Linked DNA regions of Prochlorococcus marinus str. MIT 0919. The protein of the gene in region 2 interacts with the protein of the main gene of each other region in a pairwise test. Links are inferred from orthologs where the notes say so. Each region holds a gene or a part of one and is shown on either strand. Other genes may lie near its edges.

Region 1 (12,699 bases), 880 kb from region 2 along the record:
CCACTTCATATTGAGACCAAACTAGATAGAAAAACTTTTGAAAAACTTTGCTCAGAATTATTAAGTAGACTTTTAAATCCAGTTGAATCTGTACTTAGAGATTCAGATTGGACAACAAATGATATAGATGAAGTTGTTTTAGTTGGAGGCAGTACAAGGATGCCTATGGTTCAAGAATTAGTAAAATCTTTTGTTCCCATTACTCCCTGTCAATCTGTTAATCCAGATGAAGTTGTTGCTATTGGAGCTGCAGTTCAGGCAGGAATATTAACTGGTGAACTTAGGGACCTGCTCTTAAATGATGTAACTCCGCTTTCTTTAGGTTTGGAAACAGTAGGAGGTCTAATGAAAGTTTTAATTCCAAGAAATACACCAATTCCAGTTAGGCAAGCAGATGTTTTTAGTACTTCTGAATCAAATCAATCCTCTGTAGAGATACATGTTTGGCAAGGAGAAAGGCAATTAGCTGTTGATAACAAGTCACTTGGGAAATTTCGTTTAAGTGGGATCCCACCTGCTCCAAGAGGAATCCCTCAGGTTCAAGTTGCTTTTGATATAGATGCAAATGGTCTATTAGAAGTTAGTGCAACTGATAGAACTACTGGTAGAAAGCAATCAGTAAGTATTACAGGAGGTACTAATCTTAATGAAAATGAAGTTAAAAAATTAATTATAGAAGCTAAAGAAAAGTCAAACGAAGACAGACGTAAACGGGCTTCAATAGATCAAAGGAACAATGCCTTGACTTTATTAGCTCAAGCTGAAAGGCGGCTAAGAGATGCATCAATTGAGCTAGGTCCCTATGGTGCAGAGCGCCAGCAACGCGCCGTTGAAGTCTCTATAAGGGATGTGGAAGATTCCCTCGAGCGTAATGATCTTTCCGAGTTGGATTTAGCAGTTTCTTCACTGCAAGAAGCTCTTTTTGGTTTAAATCGACGGATTTCAGCAGAAAAAAATTCCGATTCAAATCCAATTCAAGGCATTAGAAACACTTTTGGTTCATTAAAAGACGAACTATTCTCAGAGGATTATTGGGATGACGATCCTTGGGATTACACTCCCAGTCGACGAGATACAAACTCAACTTCTAGACGTAGAGATTTAGATCAATGGGATAATGACATCTACTACTAAACCAGATTATTGGTCGATACTTGGTATTTCTCCAGGTAGTGATCTTATACAAATTAAGACAGCCTTTAGGAAAGAAGCTAGAAGATGGCATCCAGATTTAAATGTAAATGATGTCAATGCAGAGGATCGTTTTAAACTAGTTAATGAAGCTTACGCAGTTCTTTCTGACCCTAAGAAAAGAGCCTCCTGGGAATCTTCAAATATTTCTTTTAAGGCTTCTGATGATATTTTTTCAAATGGTTTCCCAACTTATGATGAATATATAAAGATTGTTTTAGGTATAGAAATAGAGAATGATCCATATAATAAATATCAATCAAAAGAAACAGAACCTGATAATAATTTCGAAAATGAATTAGAGGATGAATTTGAGGATGAACTAGAGGATGAACTAGAGGATGATTTATATAACAATAGTTCTCAATATGATCAATCAAATTTTGTCCCTGCTAAGTCTCCAAAGCCATCCCCTCCTGTAAGAAAAGCAACTGAAATTGAAACACTTGTTGAATTATCACCAGAAGAGGCCCTATTAGGATCATCAATACAAATTGAGTTGGTAGATGGAACTCTTGTTGAAGTTAATACGCCACCATTTGCAGGCGATGGTTGGAGATTGAGACTTTCTGGAGTTGTTATAGGTGGCGAAGATCATTTTTTACAACTTCGCGTCCAAACTGAAGATAATTTAAGAATAGATGGTCTAAGAGTATTTTATAAACTTGAATTATTCCCTCAGGATGCATTGTTTGGATGTGCTATAGAGGTTCCAACTCTAAATGGACCTGTAACTTTACAAGTCCCACCTAATTCATCTTCAGGCAGATTATTGAGATTGAGAGGGAGAGGCTTACAATATGAAGAATTATGCGGAGATCAAATTGTAGAAATTATTGTTGTCATACCAGAAGATCTTTCAGAGGCTGAATTAGCTTTATACAGAAGACTACAAGAATTGTCTTTCGACAGATTTAAGGCATGAACAATTTATATAATTAATTATACAATATAAATTTAAGCTATGCTTGTATATATTCTTCTTTATTCGTCAGGCACAGAGAATGAAGGAATTCACTCTTTAGAATTAAAAGGAGAAACAATAGTTTTAATGTTTGAAGATCGAGATGATGCAGATAGATATTGTGGCTTATTAGAAGCCCAAGACTTTCCTCGTCCTAATATTGAACTAATTAATAGTGATGAAGTTGAGATTTTTTGTAAGGATTCTGGTTATTCTTCAAAACTAGTCCATAAAGGGTTCATACCTAAAACCGATGAAGAAAGACTGCTTTTATCTCCACCACAAAGTAATTTAGATGTAAGTTTATGGCAGGATGAAACTATTTCGCAACAAGATGATTGTACAGATAAAAAAGATTCATCAGATATAGATTCTTTTAGAAAAAAGCTAGAAGATCTTTTATAAAATAAAATCAGCATATTCAATACTTGATTTTATGGAAATTTCCAATAGAGGGCATTTATTAACAGAGGAGTCGAATCAGAATTCTTATGATTTAGATAATTTAAGTACTCTAGAACTTGTTGAATTATTTTCTAAAGAAGACTTGATGCCTCAAGTTGCAGTATCGAAGGTTATACCTACTATTGCTTCAGCTATAGATTCAATATCTTTTAGGTTAAAAAATAAAGGAAGATTATTTTACATAGGTGCAGGTACGTCAGGACGTCTTGGAGTCCTTGATGCAGCCGAATGCCCACCTACTTTTTGCACTCCCCCTGAGATGGTGCAAGGTATTATTGCTGGCGGCTACAATTCACTCCTTCGAAGCTCAGAAGACTTAGAAGATAGCCAAAGCTTGTCAATTTCTGATTTAGTCAAAAAGGGATTCTCTAGCAAAGATTGCTTAGTAGGTATAACAGCAGGTGGAACTACTCCCTATGTAACTTCTGCTATCGACCATTCAAAATCTATAGGCTCTCTAACCATCTCAATTGCTTCTGTTCCAAAAGAACAGGCTTCTTTTAATTCTGATATCGATATCAGAATAATTACTGGACCTGAAGTACTAACAGGTTCGACAAGGCTTAAGGCAGGAACAGCAACAAAAATGGTTCTAAATATAATTTCTACCTGTGTAATGGTTCGCCTAGGAAAGGTTTATAAGAATAGAATGATTGATCTATCTGCTTCTAACAGTAAGCTATTAGACCGCTCAATTAGAATTTTATCTGATTTAGCAAATTTAGAACGTACAGAGTCTATAGCTCTATTAGAAAGATCCAAAGGCTCTGTTAAGTTAGCTCTTCTTATAGCCTTTACTGAGTTGGATTTAGATTCGGCTGAACACTTATTAGAAAATAATAATTTCAACTTAAGAGAATCAATAAGTTCTTTTAAGAAAATTTGAAACTTAGTATTATATTTTAATAAGCTTTCTGATATAAGAAGATTATAGACATGTAATTAATTTTCCATTATAATAAAAAAACTTAGTCTAATTCTAAATTAATGGTTAAAGCAATTATTGAAACTGATAAAGGATTAATCAACATAGAATTGTTTAGTGATGATGCTCCCAATACCGTTGCTAACTTTGTAAAATTGTCAAACCAGGGCTTTTACGACGGCCTAGCTTTTCATAGAGTTATAAAAGGCTTCATGGCTCAAGGAGGGTGTCCTAATACTCGCGAAGGAGCGACAGGAATGCCTGGGACTGGAGGGCCAGGGTATAAGATTGATTGTGAAATTAACACTAAGCAGCACCTTCCTGGATCGCTTTCAATGGCACATGCTGGTAAAAATACTGGTGGAAGTCAGTTTTTTATCGTCCATGAATCTCAGCCACATTTAGATGGTGTTCATACCGTTTTCGGGCATACTTCTGATATGGATGTCGTTTTGTCCTTGGTCGATGGATCTAGAATTATCAAAGTGACCATTAACGATTAACATATTCTTAAGTTAGCCAATTCAATCCAACTGAGACATCTTCAATGTCGTGTTCAACAATAGATTCTTTAATTATATCTGAATTTAGCTCCTCTATAGGGTAATAGATATTTTGTACATTGTGAGATGGATGAAATGCTTGTTCTTTATTCTTTGATATAAGTATTCCTATCTTTGATGTTGTATCCCATGAAGATATTTCTTTTAGGATAATATAAATTTTGTCTGTATTTATATCATCATCCTGATTTTTAATATCTTGCATAAGTCTCCATAATAATAAAGGCCTTTCAAGTAATGCATTTAATCTAGGGTTGGTTTCTGAAACTAATCTTAAATTTAGACCTTTTGCATATATATTTATTTCTTTCTCTAGCTTAGATAATCTATCAAATTTACATATACCATCCCAATGTAATATTATAGATTTTCCTATCTTCTGTGTCTCTTCGATATCTTTTTCATTTATATAATGACCTAGTTTTGTTCTTTTTACAGCCAGATAAGCAGCATTATGATCCCCAGGGCAAATTACGAGTGGTTCTCTTGTTTCTACCTTGATTCCATAACCTCCTAGGCCAGCAATTTTCCTAGGATTATTGGTTAACAACTTTAATTTGTGAACTCCTAGATCCGAAAGTATTTGAGCACCTACACCGTAATTCCTTAAATCTGCTGGAAAACCTAATTTCTCATTAGCTTCGACTGTATCTAAACCTCCATCTTGCAAACTATATGCCTTAAGTTTATTGATTAGGCCTATACCTCTCCCTTCTTGCCTTAAATAAACCACAATACCCTCACCTTCTTTCGATATTCGAGATAAGGCAGCTTCTAGTTGAGGTCTACAATCACATCTTAAAGATCCAAAAGCATCTCCAGTAAGGCATTCTGAATGCATCCTTACAAGTACCGGTTCTTTAAATTCACCAACCTTACCTTTTACTAAAGCAACATGTTCAGTACCATCTAATTCATTTTGGTAACCAATCGCCTCGAAATCTCCAAATAAACTTGGAAGTTTTGTTATTGCTTTTCTATAGACAAACCTCTCATTTTCTAATCGATATCGAATTAGGTCAGCAATGCTAATAATTTTTAAGCCCCATATTTTTGAGTATTTTTGTAATTCTGGCAATCTAGCCATTGAACCATCAACATTTTGTATTTCGCATATCACCCCTGCAGGTGCCAAACCAGACAATAATGATAAATCTACTGCCGCTTCGGTATGGCCTGCTCTTTTTAGGACTCCTCCTTTCTTTGCTCTCAAGGGGAAAATATGGCCTGGTCGTCTTAAATTATTTGGTTTTGTATTCGGATTTATAGCTACTTGTATTGTGTTTGCTCTGTCTTCGGCTGATATACCAGTTGATACTCCATATTCTGGTCCTGCATCAATACTTATCGTAAAGGCTGTTTGATTTGAATCTGTGTTTCTATCGACCATTAGAGGTAGATCTAACTTGTCCAGCCTCTCTCCATCCATTGCGAGACATATCAGCCCTCTAGCCTCAGTGGCCATGAAATTTATTTGCTGAGGAGTAGCAAATTGAGCAGCGCAAATTAAATCACCTTCGTTCTCTCGGCTTTCATCGTCTACTACAACAATGCATTCTCCATTACGAATAGCTGCTAATGCATCCGCGATGGGATCAAAAATAATATTTATAGACTCTTCTGATTTCAAGTTTTCTCCTTGTAAGTAAAGAATTAGCTGAATAAAGTCATAATAAGGATTTAGGCACTTATTTAAAGTCCATTAAAATTTGGACCTCCTATTTGAATTTCATATGTCTCATACAAACAATAATGCAAATCGCGTCGCGATCATAGGTGCTTCAGGATATGGAGGCATGCAGTTGATCAGGCTTTTAAGCTCACATCCTAAATTTCAAATTTCATTAATAGCAGGTCACAAGACGGCTGGTCGTCAATGGAATGATATCTCACCTTTCCTGAAACTTAATACCGATTTAGAAGTTCAGACTCCAGATCCTGACGCTATTTCTAACAAAGCGGATTTTGCGATTTTGAGTCTTCCTAATGGTCTTTCATCACAATTAACGCCAGAACTTTTAAGTCGTAATGTACGAGTTATTGATCTGTCTGCTGATTATCGTTACCGCTCTTTGTATCAATGGAAGCATGTTTACAAGAATGAATCCAATGAATTCGACAGAAATGACGATTCCCTTTGTAAAGAAGCAATTTATGGCATTCCAGAATGGAACCAGCAAGAAATTCAAACTGCAAGATTAGTATCAAGTCCTGGCTGTTATCCAACAGCTTCATTATTGCCTTTAATGCCATTCCTTAAGCAGGGCTTAATTGAGAATGAGAGCATTATTATTGACGCCAAAAGCGGAACATCTGGAGCTGGAAGATCTCCTAAAGAGAACCTATTACTATCTGAATCTTCTGAATCTATTTCCCCATATGCAGTATTAGGTCACAGACATACTTCCGAAATAGAACAACAGGCTAGTTTGGTCTCTGGCAAATCTATAGAGCTTCAATTTACCCCTCATTTAGTGCCTATGGTTAGGGGCATTTTATCAACTATTTATTCAAGGCTTAGAGACCCAGGCTTAACGGCAGAGGATTGTCGGACAGTCCTAGATGCATTTTATCGAAATTACAATACAGTAGATATCCTTCCAGTAGGAATGTACCCTTCTACTAAATGGGTTAGGTATACAAACAAGGCTTTAATTTCACTGCAGGTTGACAAAAGAAATGGTCGTTTGATAATCCTTTCAGCTATTGACAACCTTATGAAAGGTCAGGCAGGACAGGCAATACAAATCCTTAATATTATGTCAGGCTATAATCATGACTTGGGGTTACCTTTAACTACTTATTATCCTTAGCAATATTTCTCCATTTAATAGCCGCTAAAGCAATACCTGTAGATAGTATTTTGTGCTCTTCTTCTTGTATTTTTTTTAGGAGAGAATTTTCATTATCTTTTTTATGTATTGGTATTGCAGATTGAATTAAGATGGGACCGGCGTCTACTTCTTCTTTGACAATATGAACAGTACAACCAGTAATAGTTACACCATGATCTAATGCTTGCGTTAAGGCATCTTTACCTTTAAAACTCGGAAGGAGCGAAGGGTGTATATTAATTATTCTTTCTGGATACTTATTTATTAGTACAGAGGAAACGATCCTCATCCAGCCAGCCATTACTATTCCTTCAACATCATAAATCTGTAATAATCTAATGATTTCATTATCTAGATCTTCTCGATATTTGAAACTAGAGTGATCTAAATAATGAAAAGGTATTTTATAATGTTTGGCCTTTTCAATTGCACCACAATTCTTTTTATTAACTATTAGACATTGGATATTTGCATCTAGTTTTTTATCTAGTGTTGATTTTACTATGGCTTCAAAATTACTTCCTTTTCCAGAAGCTAAAACTCCTAATCTTAATTTTGGTTTAAAACTTGGGAGTTTATCGATCTTAGGGAATATTAAGCTTTTACCTGAATCTATATTCATTATATATTAACTTATTTCTGTGATAATCCTTGATTTTCTTATAATATAGCACATTTATATTTTAATGTATCTTGCTAATGTTTTTATTTACTGTGTTTTGTTGATGAAGCAAGTAATTTATCCTGGGATATATCATACTGTATCTGATACTGACTTGGCTTTTTAATTTATCGTTCAAATATGAACCTACCTGACTTTAACCCTACTAATAGCCAAGATCAATGGAATCGCTTTAAAGAGCTTTTATGGCATGATGAGCAGCTTGGTTTTTGGCTAGATATAAGCAGAATGAAAATTAATAAGAACCATCTTGAAGAGCTAGAACCAAAATTTATAAAAGCCTTTGAGGCACTTTCTTCTTTAGAAAATGGATCAATAGCGAATCAAGATGAAAAAAGAATGGTTGGTCACTATTGGCTTAGATGTCCAGAACTTGCTCCAACTTTAGATATAACTAAATTAATAAGTGAAGAAATCGATCAAATTATTGATTTTTCAAAGGGAATATTATCTTCTTTGATTAAAACAGAAGAAGGTGAATCATTTACAGATGTTCTTTGGATTGGAATAGGAGGTAGTGGTCTTGGACCACTTTTAATCACTCAATCACTCCAAGAATTAAATCAAGGACTTAATTTTCATTTCTTAGATAATGTTGACCCTATAGGTTTGGAAAAGACACTTAATTCTTTAGGTGAGAATATTTCAAAAACATTATTTGTTGTAGTTAGTAAATCTGGAGGCACACCAGAACCTCAAATTGCAATGGATCAAGCTCGAAATTATGTCAAAAATAAAAATCTACAATGGTCTTCCCGAGCAGTTGCTGTAACCATGCAAGGAAGTCGTCTTTACAATTTAGCAACTTCTGAAGGATGGCTAAAGTCATTTGATTTGCCAGATTGGGTAGGAGGTCGAACAAGTATTACTGGAGCTGTAGGCTTGTTGCCACTAGGTCTTATCAATTCTGATATTAAATCTTTTCTTTTAGGAGCTTCCAAAATGGATTTAATTACTAGAAATACAATCGTTTCTGAGAATCCATCTGCACTGTTGGCTTCAGCTTGGTATTCATCTGGAAAAGCTAGAGGTTTAAAAGATATGGTTGTTTTACCTTATCGAGATTCTTTAGAAGTTTTCAGCAGATATCTTCAACAACTCGTTATGGAATCTTTAGGTAAGAAGTTGGACAGAAATTCTAAAGAGGTCTGCCAAGGGCTTGCTGTTTATGGGAATAAAGGGTCAACAGATCAGCATGCATATGTTCAGCAGTTACGTGATGGACTTGATAACTTCTTCGTAACCTTCATAGAAGTTTTGACTGACAATAATCTACCTCTTATTCAAGGTAAATCCCCTGGAGATTTTTTATCAGGCTTCTTTCAAGGGACTCGTTTAGCATTAAGTCAAAATAACCGGGAAAGTATTACTATTTCAATTAAAAAATTTGACCCTTGTTCGTTAGGTGCGTTAATTGCTCTTTTCGAAAGAGCAGTTGGCTTATATGCCGAACTAATTAACATAAATGCATATCATCAACCTGGTGTAGAAGCAGGTAAGAAAGCTGCAGCTGATGTATTATTTTTGCAGAGTAAAGTCGAACAACTATTACTAGACGGAAAAACATATTCTATCGAAGAATTATCTACTGAAATTGAAGAATCATCACCTGAATCTATTTTCTTGATTTTGAGGCATTTAACTTCTAACAGTCAAACTTATGCTGTCAATGGTTTATGGAGTAAACCTGGTGAAATTACTATCACTAGAACTACCTAACAAACTATATTAATTAATTTATTAGGTATAACAATAATTCTTTTGTAAGTTTTACCTTGTAACCATTTACGTGAAATATCACTCTCTAAGGCTAAATTTTCAAGCTCTTCTTTACTTGCTGAAGAATTAACTATTATTTTACCCCTAAGCTTTCCATTTATTTGTATAACAAGTTCATAACTATCTTTTACAAGAGCTAATTCATCATAGCTTGGCCAGCTCTGTTTGTGGATACTGTCTTTTCCCTTTAATTTTTTCCATAATTCTTCTGAAATATGAGGCGCAAAAGGAGATAGTAACTTTAACAATATACTTAGTGATTCATTTATTATAGGGTTATTGCATTTTTTAAAGAGGTCATTCATGCCATTGCTCAATTTCATTATTTCGGCAATAGCAGTATTAAATTGTTGGTTTTCATTTAAATCTATTGATACCTCTTTTATTGCTAGGTTAGTAATTCGTCTAAGTTTGACTTCGCTCTCATTAAGTTCTTCTATGTTGTATGAATAATCCATGCTTAGGTTTATATTATTTAATTGATTACATTCACTCGCTAGTTTCCAGATCCTTTGTAGGAATCTATATTGGCCCTCAACATCAGCATCTTCCCATTCTAGATCTTTTTCAGGTGGAGCCTTGAAAAGTATGAACATTCTGGCTGTATCTGCACCATATTTATCTATAACTACAGATGGTTCAATTCCATTATATTTTGATTTTGACATTTTTTCATATATTTTCTGTAGTGGCTCACCTGTAACTGGATCTTTAGGTTTTATTGTGTCTGTAATATCGGATGTTTTTATATATTTATTAGTCTTGATATTCTTAAATGTAATTCCTTGTACCATGCCTTGAGTTAATAACTTTACAAAAGGTTCCTTAACAGATATTAAGTTCCTCTTACTCAATGCTTTAGTTAAAAACCTAGAATATAACAAATGCAGAATTGCATGTTCTATGCCGCCAACATATTGATTTACAGGCATCCATTTGTTAACCAGTTCTTTGTCAAATGGTTTATCTTTATTTTTAGGATCTAGATACCTTAGGAAATACCACGAAGAGCAAATAAAAGTATCCATAGTATCGGATTCTCTTGTAGCTTTTCTTTTACAATTTGGACAATTAGTATTTATCCATTCGGAAGTTAATAAAGGCGATTTACCTTTCCCAGATAATTTGATTTCGAGAGGTAGTTCAACTGGTAGATCTGACTTTTTTACCGGAACAACACCACAATGTGAACAATAAATAATTGGGATTGGACAGCCCCAATATCGTTGCCTAGAGATTAACCAATCTCTTAGCTTGTAGGTTGTTGTTTTTTGTGCCCAGTTTAACTCTATTCCTCTTTTTGTAATAAGTGTTTTGGCATCTGTAGATTTTAAATCATTAAATTCATTGGAATTAATCATTATTCCAGGCTGAGTATATGCAGCTTGCTTGTTATTTAAGCCTTCTTTTAAGGGTTTTATTACATACTTTATAGGAAGTGAATATATATGTGCAAATTCATAATCCCTTTCATCATGACCAGGTACTCCCATTACTGATCCAGTCCCATAACTAGCTAATACATAATTTGCAATCCAGACTGGTATACATGAATTATTAATAGGGTTTATAGCTTTTATGCCAAGGTCCATGCCAAGTTTACTTTTATTACCTACAGTCCTTTCACTATCAGTTAGACTAGCTATATTTTGCTTAAATATTTTTAATTTGTCTTTTAAATCTTTGGCAATTATTTTATCTACCAAAGGATGCTCTGGGGACATAACAATATAAGTACAACCAAATAGTGTATCTGGCCTGGTTGTAAATATACTTATAATTTCTTTGCTTTGATCTTCTACTTTAAAATCTATTTTTGTACCATTAGACTTGCCAATCCAATTCTGTTGCATTGTTTTAACTTTCTCTGGCCAATCATCTAAATTTTCTAAATCTCTTAGCAAATTATCAGCGTATTCTGTAATTTTAAGGAACCATTGCTTTAATTCTTTTTTCTCAACTATGGCACCTGATCTCCAGGATTTACCTTCAGCATCGACTTGTTCATTTGCAAGGACTGTTTTGTCAATTGGGTCCCAATTAACATTTGCAGACTTCTGATAAGCAAGACCAGCTTGATATAGTTCAAGAAATATAAATTGGCTCCATTTGTAGTATTCGCTCTCAGAAGTATTTATCTCCTTATCCCAATCTATAGATAACCCAAGTTTATTAAGTTCTATACGCATCTGGGAGATATTTTTCTTTGTCCACAAATCAGGCCTTACCCCCCTTTCTATAGCAGCATTCTCTGCAGGTAAGCCAAAAGCATCCCATCCCATAGGATGCAGTACAGCATCTCCTTTCATTCTTTGTAGCCTTGCAATGACATCCGTTATTACATAATTTCTCACATGGCCCATATGAAGATTCCCAGAAGGATATGGGAACATCGACAGAGCGTAAAAACTTTTTTGCTTATCAACCGGCTCTTGTGTTTTATATAGCCCTTGCAAATTCCACTCTTTCTGCCATTTACCCTCAATACTATGAGGGTTATAGCTCTCTTGTGAGAAATTAGAGTCTGGTTTTATTGTTGTTGAACCTGTCACTTAATTTGATTAAAATGATACTTAAGACTTTTACAGGTTAATATTACCCTTGGTTGGGCCATCTAGGGGGTATTTTACAAACAAAGAACTAGAACCTTAACTTACTATTTTTGCTAACTTGTTTTATTGAGAATCAGAATGGAACCTATTAACTTTCAAAAATATCATGGAATAGGTAATGACTTTATAATTATAGATGGGCAAGATAGTAATCTACCTTATAATATTACTTCCCCTAAAAAGGATTTTGTTAAAAAAATCACTAATAGAAATTTTGGCATTGGTGCTGATGGTATAATATTAATTTTACCCTCTAATACTAATAATTGTAATGTTAAAATGAAAATATTTAATTCAGACGGTACAGAACCGGAAATGTGCGGCAATGGAATTAGATGTTTGGTTAAATATATTTTGGATAATACACCTGAAAAACTCCTTGATGATTTTAAGGTTGAAACTTTAGCGGGAGATATTCCTATAAAATTAGATATTAATAATAATATTGTAGTAGATATGGGAGTTCCAATCCTTACCCCTCCTGAAATCCCAACATTTTTAAAAATTGGTAAAAATGGAATACCTCAAGATTGGTTAACCATCGGAGAGAAAAGCTTATTTGTTTCTGCAATAAGTATGGGAAATCCACATGCAGTAGTAGAAGTAGATCAGCTTTATGATTGTGATATCAATCTTCTTGGTCCAGAATTAGAAATACATCCAAAATTTCCCAAACATACTAAT
Region 2 (12,465 bases):
GTCCTTTTGGATCAGAACTATCAATAATAATAACATCATAAAAATCAATAGGTGTATTTTTAACCCACTCTATGCCATTTTCAATAAAAATATTTAAGCGATTATCTTTCCAAGCGTCACCTCCAATCTTTGGTAAATATTGTTTACTTAGTTCAATTACACGGCTGTCAATTTCAACTAAATCAACACAATCTAAAATGTCATATTTCATACATTCTCTAGCGCTTCCTCCATCACCACCACCAATGATAAGAGCTTTCTTAATTTCTTTTGAGCTACATAAAGCTGGATGGACTAAAGATTCGTGATATTGCTTTTCTTGGCCTTCAGCAGTCATCCAGCAATTGTCTAAAAGTAGAGCATTTCCATAGAGCTTACTTTCAATAATAGTTATTTTTTGGTAATTACTTTGTTCTTCAATTATTACTTTACCTTTTAGACCAAAACGAGCATTATTTTGATACTCATCAACCCATTTTCTCATAAAATCATCAAATAAATCATTAATATTAATCATGAGTCTAATTAATATTCTTTTTTATAGACATCATTTTTTTAGCTTCTTGCCAAAGGAATTCTAATTGTTTTTTTGATTGCCCAAGAATTTTCCCCTTAAGTTTTGATTCCATGTAAGACAATCTATTGAGAAATTTATTATTAGTTTTTTTAAGCCCCCTTTCTGGAGATAGATTATACCATCTGGCTATATTTATAAGAGTGAAGATTACATCCCCTAACTCTTCCTCTGCATTAGTCATGTCTTTCTGTAAAAGCGCTTCCTTTAGCTCTTCTACTTCTTCATTAAATTTATCCCATATATGATCATTGCTAACCCATTCTAATCCTAAATCCTTTGCTTTCCAAGATATGTATATTGCTCCATTCATAGCAGGCTGTTGTCTAATTTTTCTCTTAGCTTCATCTGTTATAGGAGTTTCACTTTGTATTGCCTCTTTTTCTAGCATTTTAATTTCGCTCCAACTCAGGCCTTTAAATTTACTTGTACTTTCAAATATATTTGGGTGTCTTCTAATTAATTTATTTTTTAATTCTTTTACTATATCATCGAAAGTAAATCTATTTTCTTCCTCTGCAATTTGGGCATGTAATATTACTTGTAATAGTAGATCTCCGAGCTCTTCAGTCATACCTTTTTCATCATTACTTTCTATCGCATTAACAACTTCATAAGCTTCTTCTAGGACATAAGGTATTAGTGAAGTGTGAGTTTGTTTTATATCCCATGGACATCCATTAAGTGGATCTCTTAATCTAGAGATTACTTTCCTAAGTTCAATCATCGCGTTGCTTTTCATAATGCTAGAAATCAATTTTGAAGATTAGTTTGATTTACCTATGTAAGTTTTGAAATTAATTAGTGCGAGAACGAACTTTATCTTTTATTAGGTGAAGCCATACGCTTCCTTCCATGCCAATGAAGATAAATAAAGTTTCTTTTGAATATCGTGTTAGAAATTTTGCTACCATTTCAGTTGAAAGAAAGTTTAGCTCTATTCCGAAAGCATTAATTAATAATTTCAATAAAGCAATAGTTACTATTAGGTAAGATATTCTTAAAGAGGTTCCTATGATGGGACCGTGTGAAAGAAATGATCTGTGAGGAATAAATTTTCTGTATGGTAACCAAATTATTTGTAATATACCCCATCTTTTTAAAGGTAGAGAACGAGTATCCAGATCTGGAGATAGCCATAAACCTCCGATTGCAAACGCAAGACCTGCAAGAATCCCATTCTTAAATCCAAATAAAATGCCTATGGCGATTCCAAACGGCAAGCTATAAAATTTTGTAGATTGGTCATGTTCAATGCCAGAAGCCATTAGTTTGTAACTAATTATTGTGCTTAGCCTGGCTTGGTAAGGCACAATTGTCTAACGGGCGATTAGCTCAGCGGTAGAGCGCCTGCCTTACAAGCAGGATGTCCCTGGTTCGAACCCTGGATCGCCCATTACATGCTTTTTATGGACCAAGTTTTCACGATTAGTTCAAAAGCTTCTGCTGAATTGGTCAGGCAGTCCGCCTGTGGAGATACACCAGGCATAATGAATATTGATTTTATTGAAGATACTTGTTCTGAAGGGTGGGTTCACATAAGAGTTGGGACGGGTCGAAACAATGGTGTGCCAATTGCAAGAACTGATGGTGTTACCTTGTATGCCCCAGAAGCCCAAGTGGATCTCCTTAAAGGATTGGAATTGAATTTTTACGCCGATTTAAGCGGAGGAGGGTTTTTAATTAGTGTGCCCACTGGTAGTGAAGCATGTTCTTGCGGAGCTGGTTTTAGAAAAATTCGAGATTAAGTGTTTTTACGTTCTTTCTTGATTTTGTGATTAAGCCGCAATTTCTCGCAGCCTTTCACCATTTAATCTTCTGGGAAAAGTATAGAACTCAATTCTTCTTCATCTACGCCATAAACACGAGCCAAAGTGGTTTCAATAGCACTCGTTACTTCACCTGACAAAAATCTCATAGCAGTTAGTGCTTCATCTGAGATTTCATCAGTAAGCAGTTTCTCTTCGTTAGCTAGTTTTTCATCATTGATTACTGCCATAATCCAACTTTGATAGGCATAAATCAAGTCCGAGAATTCAATTTCAGGGTCATTTAGATCCATGGTCATCTTTAGTGCCATTCAAACGCATTTCTATTTGATTTTATAAGGCGAGGTTTATTTGCCATGACAAAACCTGAAAAAACACTTATTCAAGCAAAAGTTTTTGAATTTGCTTTTAATGAGCTTGTAAGAAGTAAACGAAGTACTTTTCAACCAGAGTGGACTATTGATAGTTGGGCTAAGTTTTTAATTTGGGTTGCTTTGAATTGTGGTCTTTCTGGGGATAGAGAAAATCTTGAATTTTTTGCTGAGTCTTTAGGGGCAGCATTAACGACTCGTATGAGAAAGAAATTTTTTGAAAGAACTCTTGAAAGTTTGTCAGTGCATTTGGTTGCTGACCCTGCAGAAAGTCAAATTCTTCTAATGTCAATTAAAGATCCAAAGGAATTGACTCCTGAAAAAGCCTTACAAGTATTGGGAAAGGTTGGCTTATCAGAAAGAGCTTTATTGGATATGACTAAATGGGTTATTGATGAAGGGTTGATTGCTATTCCTTGGAAATCTTCAGAAACTGGCAGTTAATTTGTGCAAAAACAAAGAATTTTATTAGTGTTTGCAAGGATGCTTTAAATATTGCTTCGTGGAAGATCAGTCAAAAACTCAAGTTTTTGGGAAAGCAGTTGATGTTTTACCTAAAACATATGACCCTAAGGGCACGGAAAAGAGATGGCAGCGTATATGGAGTGAATTAGACGCCTTTCACCCCGATCCAAATGATCCTGGGAAACCATTCTCTGTTGTCATTCCTCCTCCGAATGTTACAGGTAGTCTTCATATGGGACATGCTTTTAACACAGCACTTATTGATACGATTGTTAGATTTCAGCGATTGCAGGGAAAAAATGTTTTATGTTTGCCAGGAACAGATCATGCATCGATTGCTGTTCAAACAATTCTTGAAAAACAATTAAAAGAGCAGGGGCTAGATAGGAATGAATTAGGAAGACAATCTTTTTTAAAAAGAGCCTGGGATTGGAAGTTAGAAAGTGGAGGCCGCATAGTTGCTCAGCTTCGCCGTCTTGGTTATTCAGTCGATTGGAAGAGAGAAAGATTCACAATGGATGAAAAGTTGAGTAGGGCAGTTACAGAAGCTTTTGTTCGTTTACATCAACAAGGTTTGATATATAGAGGAGAATATCTTGTTAATTGGTGTCCTGCATCAGGTTCAGCAGTGAGCGATTTGGAAGTCGAAATGAAGGAGGTCGATGGATTTTTATGGCATTTTAGATATCCATTAAGCAATGGACCTTCTTCCAATGGCACTACGCATTTGGAAGTTGCTACTACTCGGCCTGAAACTATGCTTGGCGATGTTGCAGTGGCAGTGAATCCTACTGATGGTCGATATAAAGATCTTGTTGGCCAAAAACTTACATTGCCATTTATAGGAAGAGAGATTCCTGTTGTTGCTGATGACCATGTAGATAAAGATTTTGGAACTGGTTGTGTCAAGGTCACTCCAGCTCATGACCCTAATGATTTTTCTATTGGTCAGAGACATCAGTTGCCTCAGATTACTGTCATGAACAAAGATGGCACAATGAATGCTCAGGCAGGACAATTTGAAGGGTTAGATCGTTTTGAAGCACGCAAGGCAGTTGTAGATGCTTTAGAGGATCTTTCACTGCTTACAAAAGTTGAACCATATCGACATAGTGTTCCGTACTCCGATAGAGGAAAGGTACCTGTAGAACCTTTACTATCTACACAGTGGTTTGTTCGCATGGAGCCATTGGCAGATAAATGTCGAGCACATTTTGCTAAGAATGAGCCAAGATTTGTTCCAGCACGATGGGAAAAAGTTTATTTAGATTGGTTAACAGGTATACGTGATTGGTGCATTAGTAGACAATTGTGGTGGGGGCATAGAATACCAGCTTGGTTTGTAGTTAGTGAAACGGATTATGAATTACGTGATGACACTCCATTCGTAGTGGCATCTTCTGAAAAAGAAGCACTATTGCAAGCTCGTCAAAAATTTGGTGAGTCTGTTGAAATAAGGCAGGATGAAGATGTTTTAGATACGTGGTTTTCTAGTGGCCTTTGGCCTTTTTCTACTTTGGGATGGCCTAAGGAAAATGAATCAGATTTTAAATGTTGGTATCCAACAAATACATTGGTAACAGGTTTTGACATCATATTTTTCTGGGTTGCAAGGATGACGATGATGGCAGGTGCGTTTACAGGCAAAATGCCTTTTTCTGATGTATATATCCATGGACTTGTTCGAGATGAACAGAATCGCAAAATGAGTAAAAGCTTAGGAAATGGCATTGACCCAATTTTGTTAATAGAGCGTTATGGGGCAGATGCTTTGCGATTTGCTTTAGTCAGAGAAGTGGTTGGTGCTGGTCAAGATATTCGTCTTGATTATGATCGAAATACTGATACTTCTGCCACTGTTGAGGCTGCTAGAAACTTTGCTAATAAGTTATGGAATGCCACTCGCTTTGCTTTAATTAATCTTGGGGAGACTACTTTTGAAGAGACATTTCAATCACTCGACTCATCTCAATTGCAGCTTGCTGATAGATGGATTTTATCCAGACTGGCCAGAGTTAATTCGGATACTTCTAAACGATATTTAAACTATGGACTTGGTGAAGCTGCAAAAGGGCTTTATGAATTTACTTGGAATGATTTTTGTGATTGGTATTTGGAACTCATTAAAAGACGACTTAATCCAGGAGATTCGCCTAGTGCGTCTCAATTATTAGATAAACAGATTGCTCAAAAAGTAATGTTTAAGGTTTTAAGGGAGCTTTTGGTCATGCTTCATCCTTTAATGCCTCATCTGACAGAGGAACTTTGGCATGGCATTACAGTTTTCCCTGAAGAAAAGCTTCTTGCTTTAGAGCCTTGGCCAGACTGTAAGAAAGATTATTTAGATGAAAATTTGGAAAGCTCATTCAATGAGTTGTTTACTTCAATTCGACTAGTTCGCAATTTGCGAGCTGAGGCAGGATTAAAGCCTGCTCAGAAAGTTCCGGTTCGTTTTATTACTAAGAAAGATAAGCTTGCAGAGATTCTTGAAAAAGCAACGGCTGATATTCAATCCCTTACAAAAGCCAAACAAGTTGATGTACTGCACCCTAGAGATCTGAAAGATCAACCTTCAGTTAAAGCGTTGGCAGGCGTATCGGGTGAATTGGAGGTTGTACTACCCATTGAAGGCTTGATAGATCTCGATGCTTTACGTAATCGCTTAGAAAAAGATTTGCTAAAAGCTCAAAATGAAATAGCAACTCTTTCGAACAGATTGTCCAAGAAAAGCTTTATAGAAAAAGCACCTGAGAAGATAGTCTTGGAATGTAAAAATAAATTAGCGGAGGCTCAATCACAAGCTAATTTAGTAACTGAAAGAATTTCAGGTTTAGGTTAAAGTTTGAGCTTAATGAACTTAGAATTTACCAATATATTTGATACACAGCTTCAATTTTTCCTTACTCCTTTGGGGTTTTTAACTTTTCTAATAATATATATTATATGGACGATTTTTTTATTGCCAGGATCATGGTTGTCTATGGTGGCTGGTTTTATATATGGAATTGTATTGGGTAGCTCTTTAGTTTTTATTGGAGCATCTATAGGGGCAATATTAACTTTTCTTGGGGGAAGAAGCTTTTTACGAGATTGGACTAATAAACGCCTAAGTTCTTTCCCTAAATTACACTCTATAGAAAAGCAAGTTATTAAAAATGGTTTGAAATTTATTTTATTAACTCGACTTTCACCTTTATTCCCATTTGGTTTACTTAACCTTGCTTATAGCATTACAGATGTCTCTATTAAGAATTATTTTATAGGCCTCATTGGCATTTTTCCAGGAACTCTACTGTATTGTAGTCTTGGATCTTTTGCTGGAGAAATATCAGGTTTTCGATCTGTTATTAATAGTCAAAATGAGTTGGTTTCTTTTATTTTTACATCCTCTGGATTATTAGCTTCAATAGGTGTATTTTTCTTTATTGCTAGAGCAACAAGAAATGCATTATCAGATTTAGATCATTGATTATTCTATGTTTTAAGATTCCAATCTCGAATAGTTGCTATTAAAATAAACCACATTAATCGTGACTTTGCTAACAAGCCTTTTTTCGCTGATAGTTCAAGGAACTTTGCTTGCCCACAAGGTGTTTTGATGAATGAATGAATTTTCGGCTTAAACATAGGTAATTGGGATTAGAGAAATAGGCTTAAAAATTCTTTCTCGTCAATTATTATAACGCTTAGATCTTTTGCTTTTTTTAATTTCCCACCTGACTTATTACCAGCAATTAGATAATTTGTATTTGATGAAACCGAAGAATTTACTTTTCCGCCTGCTTCCTCAATCATTTTTTTAGCTTCACTCCTTTTGATTGTATTTAATGTACCAGTCAACACAAAATTCTTGCCAAAAATTTTGCTTGATCTAATGCCTTTAATCTCTAACTGATTATTCTTTGCCGCAAGATCTACCCCTAAACATTCCAGCTTTTTTATTAGATCTTGATTATCTTTTTCTTTAAACCAATGATATAATGATTCACTTATTTCCAAGCCAATACCATTTATTTTCTGGATATCTTCTGGAGAGTTTAATGCTGCATCACTCAATTCAGTAGCACTTGGGAAAGCTTTTGCGATAATTTTTGCATTACCTTCTCCAATATGTAAAATCCCTAAACCATATAATTTTCGATGCCATGGTTGATTCTTAGATTTTTCTACTGAAGCTATTAGTTTCTTTGCAGATTTTTCACCCATCCTATCCAGTTTTTGAAGGTCTTTTTCGTTCATTTTATACAATTCTGCAATAGATAATATAAATTGTTTTTTGACTAACTGTTCGATTATTTTACTTCCCATACCATCTATATTCATTGCACCTTTGCTTACCCAATGACGTAATGAACCTTGAATAATTGCTGGGCATAGATTGTTCACACATCTTGTAATAGCTTGATTAGAATCTCGAAAAAGGTTTGTATTACATTCAGGACATTTATTAGGTAAAAATAATGGGGCTGCATTAACCGTTCTCAATTCCTTTAATACTCGAACAACTTCAGGAATTATTTCTCCTGCCTTACGAACAATAATTGTATCTTCTGAATGTAACTCTAGGGATTGAATTCTATTGGCATTATGTAGTGTTGCTCTTCGTACTATTGTTCCTGCTAGAGAAATTGGTTCAAACTCTGCAACAGGAGTAACTGCTCCTGTCCTTCCAACTTGGTATGTAAGGTTAATTAGTTTCGTTGGCGCTTCTTCCGCTGGGTATTTCATTGCAATTGCCCAACGCGGTGCTTTCTGAGTTACTCCAACAAAGTTTTGCAGCTCAAAATCATTTAGCTTAACAACAACTCCGTCAGTTGTATAAGGAAGTTGATTCCGGCGTTTTTCCCAAGAGTTAAAGAAGTTTTCTACTTCTTCTAGACTTTCTAAAATTTCTTTATTTGGATTGACTTTAAATCCTATTTTCTTTAGCCAATTAAGGCTTTCCCATTGGCTATTTGGCTCTTTAGGATCAATTTCTTTTGCTATCCAGTCTTTAGGTAAATGAATTGTATACGCAAAAAAATCTAGTTTTCTTGAAGCGACTATTTTTGGATCTAACTGTCTTAGTGTTCCAGCACAGGCATTTCTTGGGTTTGCAAATAAATCATTCCCCTCAGTGTTTCGCAAGGCATTAATTTCTTCAAAAGTTTGATTAGGTAGAAAAACCTCACCTCTGATTTCAACCCATTGTGGTGGATTTTTTAAATGAAGTGATAAAGGGATAGAACTAATTGTTTTTACATTTGTAGTAATGTCTTCGCCATTCTCTCCATCTCCTCTAGTTGCAGCTCGTACAAGTAATCCATTTTCATAGCTTAAAGCCAAAGCATTTCCATCGATTTTTAATTCGCAAACATATTCACAGAACCTTTTTTTTTCTAATGAAGTTGATTTTTGATCAATTAATTTTTTTATTCTGGTGTTCCATTCATTTAATTCTTGAATAGTGAAAGCATTATCAAGACTAAGTAATGGGATTTTATGATTTACGTTAATAAAGCCTGTAGAAGGCATTCCTCCTAATCTTTGAGATGGACTATCAGGTGTAATTAGAAACGGATGTTTTTTTTCAAGTTCTATTAATTCCCTATAGAGGCGGTCATAAACTGCATCCTCCATCACAGGTGAATCAAGCACGTAATAAGCATGGTTAGCTTTGTTGAGCAGTTTTCTAAGCTCAGACGAACGTTTTGAAGGATTGTTGGTGGAAGACTGCACTAGGCAAACTTGCTTGTCTTTAACTTTTGCCTTTTGCGATTCGGTTGATTCGCCAGGCTTTGTCTACTTTTACAAAACTGAAATCCAATGGTAACTCTTCTTTTTTGTCTTCAGATTTGAGTTTTAAGGTGAGGATGATTAAATTATCTTCTATTCGGGGGCGACCTGATTTTAAGTTTCTATATTTGTTGAGTTGGAGACTCCCAAGGAATTTTAAAAAATCTTGGCGACTGACATGCTGACGATAAGTTTTTGTTGTCAGTCTGTAAGCAGCATCAATTTTTCCAGAAGCGATGTGATCAAAAAATTGTTTAACGAGAGGGTTGATGCCTCTTGCTCCAATGACCAGCTTGACCGCATTGAAAGTCCAGAAAAGGATTAAAGCTCCACCTCCTATAAGAAGAGCTTTGATTCCAATTTCTCTAATTAGAGCCCCATCCATTGGTAATTGTTTTTGAAAAAGTGTTTGACTTACTAACTCTATAAAGCCAAGTGTTCCCTAGTCACTAAGTTTTAGACAGAATGTTATTGCTTGGTCAAGGACATTACCCTAAATCATAGATGTCACTGGTCCCACTTTTACCATTATTTCATCGTTTTAATAAGGAGTATTTTGATGGCTTGCTTGTCAAAAATGGTAAGCCAATGGTTTCAATACGTTGGAGTGATGGAAGATTACGTAATACAGCAGGCTTATATCGCAGGGGCTGGAAGGGACCAGGGAGGAGATTTTGTGAAATTGTTCTATCTAGGCCACTTTTAGAGAATCTGCCTGATAGTGCTGTTGAAAGCACTCTTTGTCATGAGATGATTCATGCGTGGATTGATTTGGTTTTAGGTGTCAAAGAGGCTCATGGTCCTAATTTTCATGCACGCATGGCTTTAATTAACTCTTCACAAACTAATTTTCAGATTAGTGTTCGCCATAATTATCCAGTACCCGCAAAAACACCTAAATGGCTAGCAACATGTCCTTCTTGTGGCTTAAGTTTTCCTTATAAGAAGTTAATGCGAGGTGTGGCTTGCAAGACTTGTTGTGATACAAAGTATTCAGGTAAATGGCATCCTAGTTGTGTTTTGATTTATGAACCTATTGCGATAGAAAATTCATGAAATCGATTTTGATAATGATTTTTCTCTAAAAGTGCAATTCTGTTAATTTGTTTGTATGGACAGTAGTCGCAAAAGAAATAACCGGCGCAAGCGTTCTAGTGACCCTTTAGAACGCAGAGTAGACCAATGGTTTGAGACTGGACGCCAGTTTGTAGATGGAGTTTCTGGTAATAGGCCTGGAAACCGAAGATCTGCAAATATGAGAGCCACCCGATCAGGGCTGAACAATGTTGGTCGTTGGGTTGGTGACAAAATTGATTGGTTTTTTGAAGAAGACGATGATTGGATGGAAAGTGCTGAATTGGGAGGTAGGCCTGAAAATTTGCTTTCAGGTCCTAAAAAGCCTTTAAAGGCAATTTCCTTGAGAATTCCCAAAGCGATAGCTCCTTCTGTAGATACTGACGAAGAGATCGATTCACAAGCAAAAGAATGGCCTGATGAATCCTCTTTTAGGCTTAATAGATGGAAACGTTCCCAGGTACTAGATCAGAGCATTCAACGAAATTCATCAACTGCTAAAAGGAACGGAGGCTTACCTAATCGACGTATACCAAAATCTAGTCGACGAAAGATTAATTAAGTTGAAGCTTTTGACGCGGTGTGGGGCCAAGCCACATTTCCAACTCTGGATTAAAGACTTCTCTAATGACGGTTAGCTCTTTTTCTTGACGAAAGAATCTGTAGTGTCTACTCCAAAATGGTCCTTCTTTTTTAAATTCTTTTTCAAGCCAACTTGCATTAACTAAAGCAAGCCCATCAACTTCACGAAATAGTTCAGATCGGCCTTTAGTAAGGCTATCCCAAATTGGCTGTTCCTTATTTTTTAAGTGGCGCTCAGCTTCTTTTTGATTCCACCAGCTTTCTGCCCATGCCAGGGTCTGTGATCCACATCTAAGCCATACTTGGCGTCTTAAAAGCGGTGGTTTTAATTCTTCAATTTCTATAGGTGCTCCTTTGCAACCTTGCTGCTCTGATTGCATTGCTATTAGCTTTACTTTTACTTTTTCACCTGTCAACAGATTTAGATGTCGAGTGGGGCTTCCATCTCCTAAAAGCATTAGTTGCCATGGCCCAGAGAGTTTTTGAGAAACGTTTCCAGACAAGACGGATTCTGTTGGTGCTTCCCAAATACTTTTAGGGGAATCAAGTAATTCGTTTTTCAGCGTATTTCTCCTGACACATGAGATTGGTTCTTTTTCGAATGGGATGTATTACTAGATTTGTGGCTTTGAATTTTTAACCATACTAAAAGAGCTGTTAAATCAGCTTTGCTGACACCAGGTACTAAAGCAGCTTCTCCAAAATTCTTTGGTTTATTTATACTTAATTTTTCACGTGCTTCTTGTGAAAGAGTTTTTATATTACTAAAATCTACTTCGACAGGAATAGGCTTCTTGCTTTGCTTTTTAATTTGCTCTATTTGAGCCTTTTGCCTTTCTAAATAGCCACTATATTTAATATCGATTTCTGCTCCCTCTCTTACGTCTAAAGGGATATCTGGATCCATTAACCTATGCCTAATTAAATGAGATGTATGTGTTCCTGGTCTCCGTAGTAGATTTGCGAGACTAATTGATCCTTTAATAGGAGCGCCTGTCTCTTCTTCTAAGACAGTTGCGATTTGATCGCTATCTTTTACTCTTTGCTTTTCTAGTCTTGCTTTTTCTTTTGCAAGAGCCTCTTGTTTTGCAGTGAATATTGACCATCTACGATTATCAATTAAGCCTAATTCATAGCCTAGTGGAGTTAATCTACGATCAGCATTATCACTGCGTAGCACAAGACGATACTCGCTTCGACTAGTTAAGACACGATAAGGTTCACGTAAGTCTTTTGTAACTAAATCGTCTATCATTGTACCTATATAGCTTTCTTCTCGAGGGAAAACTACAGCCTCTTTTTTTTCTACATATTTCCCTGCATTAATTCCTGCGACTAATCCTTGTGCTGCCGCTTCTTCATACCCTGTTGTTCCATTAAGTTGACCCGCACTAAATAATCCTTTTATTCTTTTAGTTTCTAATGAAGGTCGTAGCTGTGTAGCTGGAAGATAGTCATATTCAACAGCATATGCAGGGCGAAGCATTATACATTTCTCGAGTCCAGGAAGTGTTTGTAATAGTTGTAGTTGTAAATTTTCGGGGATACCGGTAGAGAAACCCTGAACATAAATTTCTGGAGTATCTAGTCCCTCAGGTTCAAGAAAAATTTGGTGTGATTCTTTATCTGCAAACCGAACAATTTTGTCTTCAATGGAAGGACAATAGCGGGGGCCAATACTATCTATAAATCCCCCATAAATTGGAGTTAAATGTAGGTTTTCTTTAATTAATGCATGTGTAGCCTTTGTAGTACGTGTTATATGACAACTAATTTGCTTTCCGCTTACCCATGCATGCGGATCAAATGAAAAAAACCTATCTGATGCGTCACTTTTTTGTTCTTCTAGTAAATG

What was found.
Region 1: the proteins of ligA (region 2) and leuS interact in binary tests that used the Escherichia coli proteins (3 or more experiments, as listed by UniProt). The link is inferred for Prochlorococcus marinus str. MIT 0919 from one-to-one orthologs.

What each region holds. Positions count from the first base shown.
Region 1 is NZ_CP114779.1:241,482-254,180, forward strand. What follows is about bases 9,140-12,313. They hold leuS (leucine--tRNA ligase), read right to left. Parts: upstream 11,956-12,313; coding sequence 9,340-11,955; downstream 9,140-9,339. Other genes in these bases: O5635_RS01620 (glucose-6-phosphate isomerase), read left to right, coding at 9,140-9,343; dapF (diaminopimelate epimerase), read left to right, coding at 12,094-12,313. Outside these bases: molecular chaperone DnaK, read left to right, coding at 1-1,134; O5635_RS01585 (DnaJ domain-containing protein), read left to right, coding at 1,118-2,116; O5635_RS01590 (DUF3110 domain-containing protein), read left to right, coding at 2,156-2,560; murQ (N-acetylmuramic acid 6-phosphate etherase), read left to right, coding at 2,592-3,506; O5635_RS01600 (peptidylprolyl isomerase), read left to right, coding at 3,608-4,048; ribBA (bifunctional 3,4-dihydroxy-2-butanone-4-phosphate synthase/GTP cyclohydrolase II), read right to left, coding at 4,056-5,738; argC (N-acetyl-gamma-glutamyl-phosphate reductase), read left to right, coding at 5,842-6,921; purN (phosphoribosylglycinamide formyltransferase), read right to left, coding at 6,905-7,564; more of O5635_RS01620, read left to right, coding at 7,745-9,139; more of dapF, read left to right, coding at 12,314-12,699.
Region 2 is NZ_CP114779.1:1,128,892-1,141,356, reverse strand. Bases 6,359-9,298 are described here. They hold ligA (NAD-dependent DNA ligase LigA), read right to left. Parts: upstream 8,898-9,298; coding sequence 6,819-8,897; downstream 6,359-6,818. Other genes in these bases: O5635_RS06295 (membrane protein), read right to left, coding at 8,917-9,298; O5635_RS06305 (hypothetical protein), read right to left, coding at 6,654-6,806; O5635_RS06310 (TVP38/TMEM64 family protein), read left to right, coding at 6,359-6,648. In the rest of the region: speE (polyamine aminopropyltransferase), read right to left, coding at 1-484; mazG (nucleoside triphosphate pyrophosphohydrolase), read right to left, coding at 522-1,316; O5635_RS06340 (metal-binding protein), read right to left, coding at 1,372-1,842; O5635_RS06330 (AIR synthase), read left to right, coding at 1,984-2,322; O5635_RS06325 (hypothetical protein), read right to left, coding at 2,385-2,642; O5635_RS06320 (hypothetical protein), read left to right, coding at 2,700-3,158; O5635_RS06315 (valine--tRNA ligase), read left to right, coding at 3,217-6,018; more of O5635_RS06310, read left to right, coding at 6,031-6,358; more of O5635_RS06295, read right to left, coding at 9,299-9,339; O5635_RS06290 (SprT family zinc-dependent metalloprotease), read left to right, coding at 9,459-10,010; O5635_RS06285 (hypothetical protein), read left to right, coding at 10,066-10,590; O5635_RS06280 (chorismate lyase), read right to left, coding at 10,583-11,140; tRNA uridine-5-carboxymethylaminomethyl(34) synthesis enzyme MnmG, read right to left, coding at 11,170-12,465. UniProt on the Escherichia coli protein: DNA ligase that catalyzes the formation of phosphodiester linkages between 5'-phosphoryl and 3'-hydroxyl groups in double-stranded DNA using NAD as a coenzyme and as the energy source for the reaction.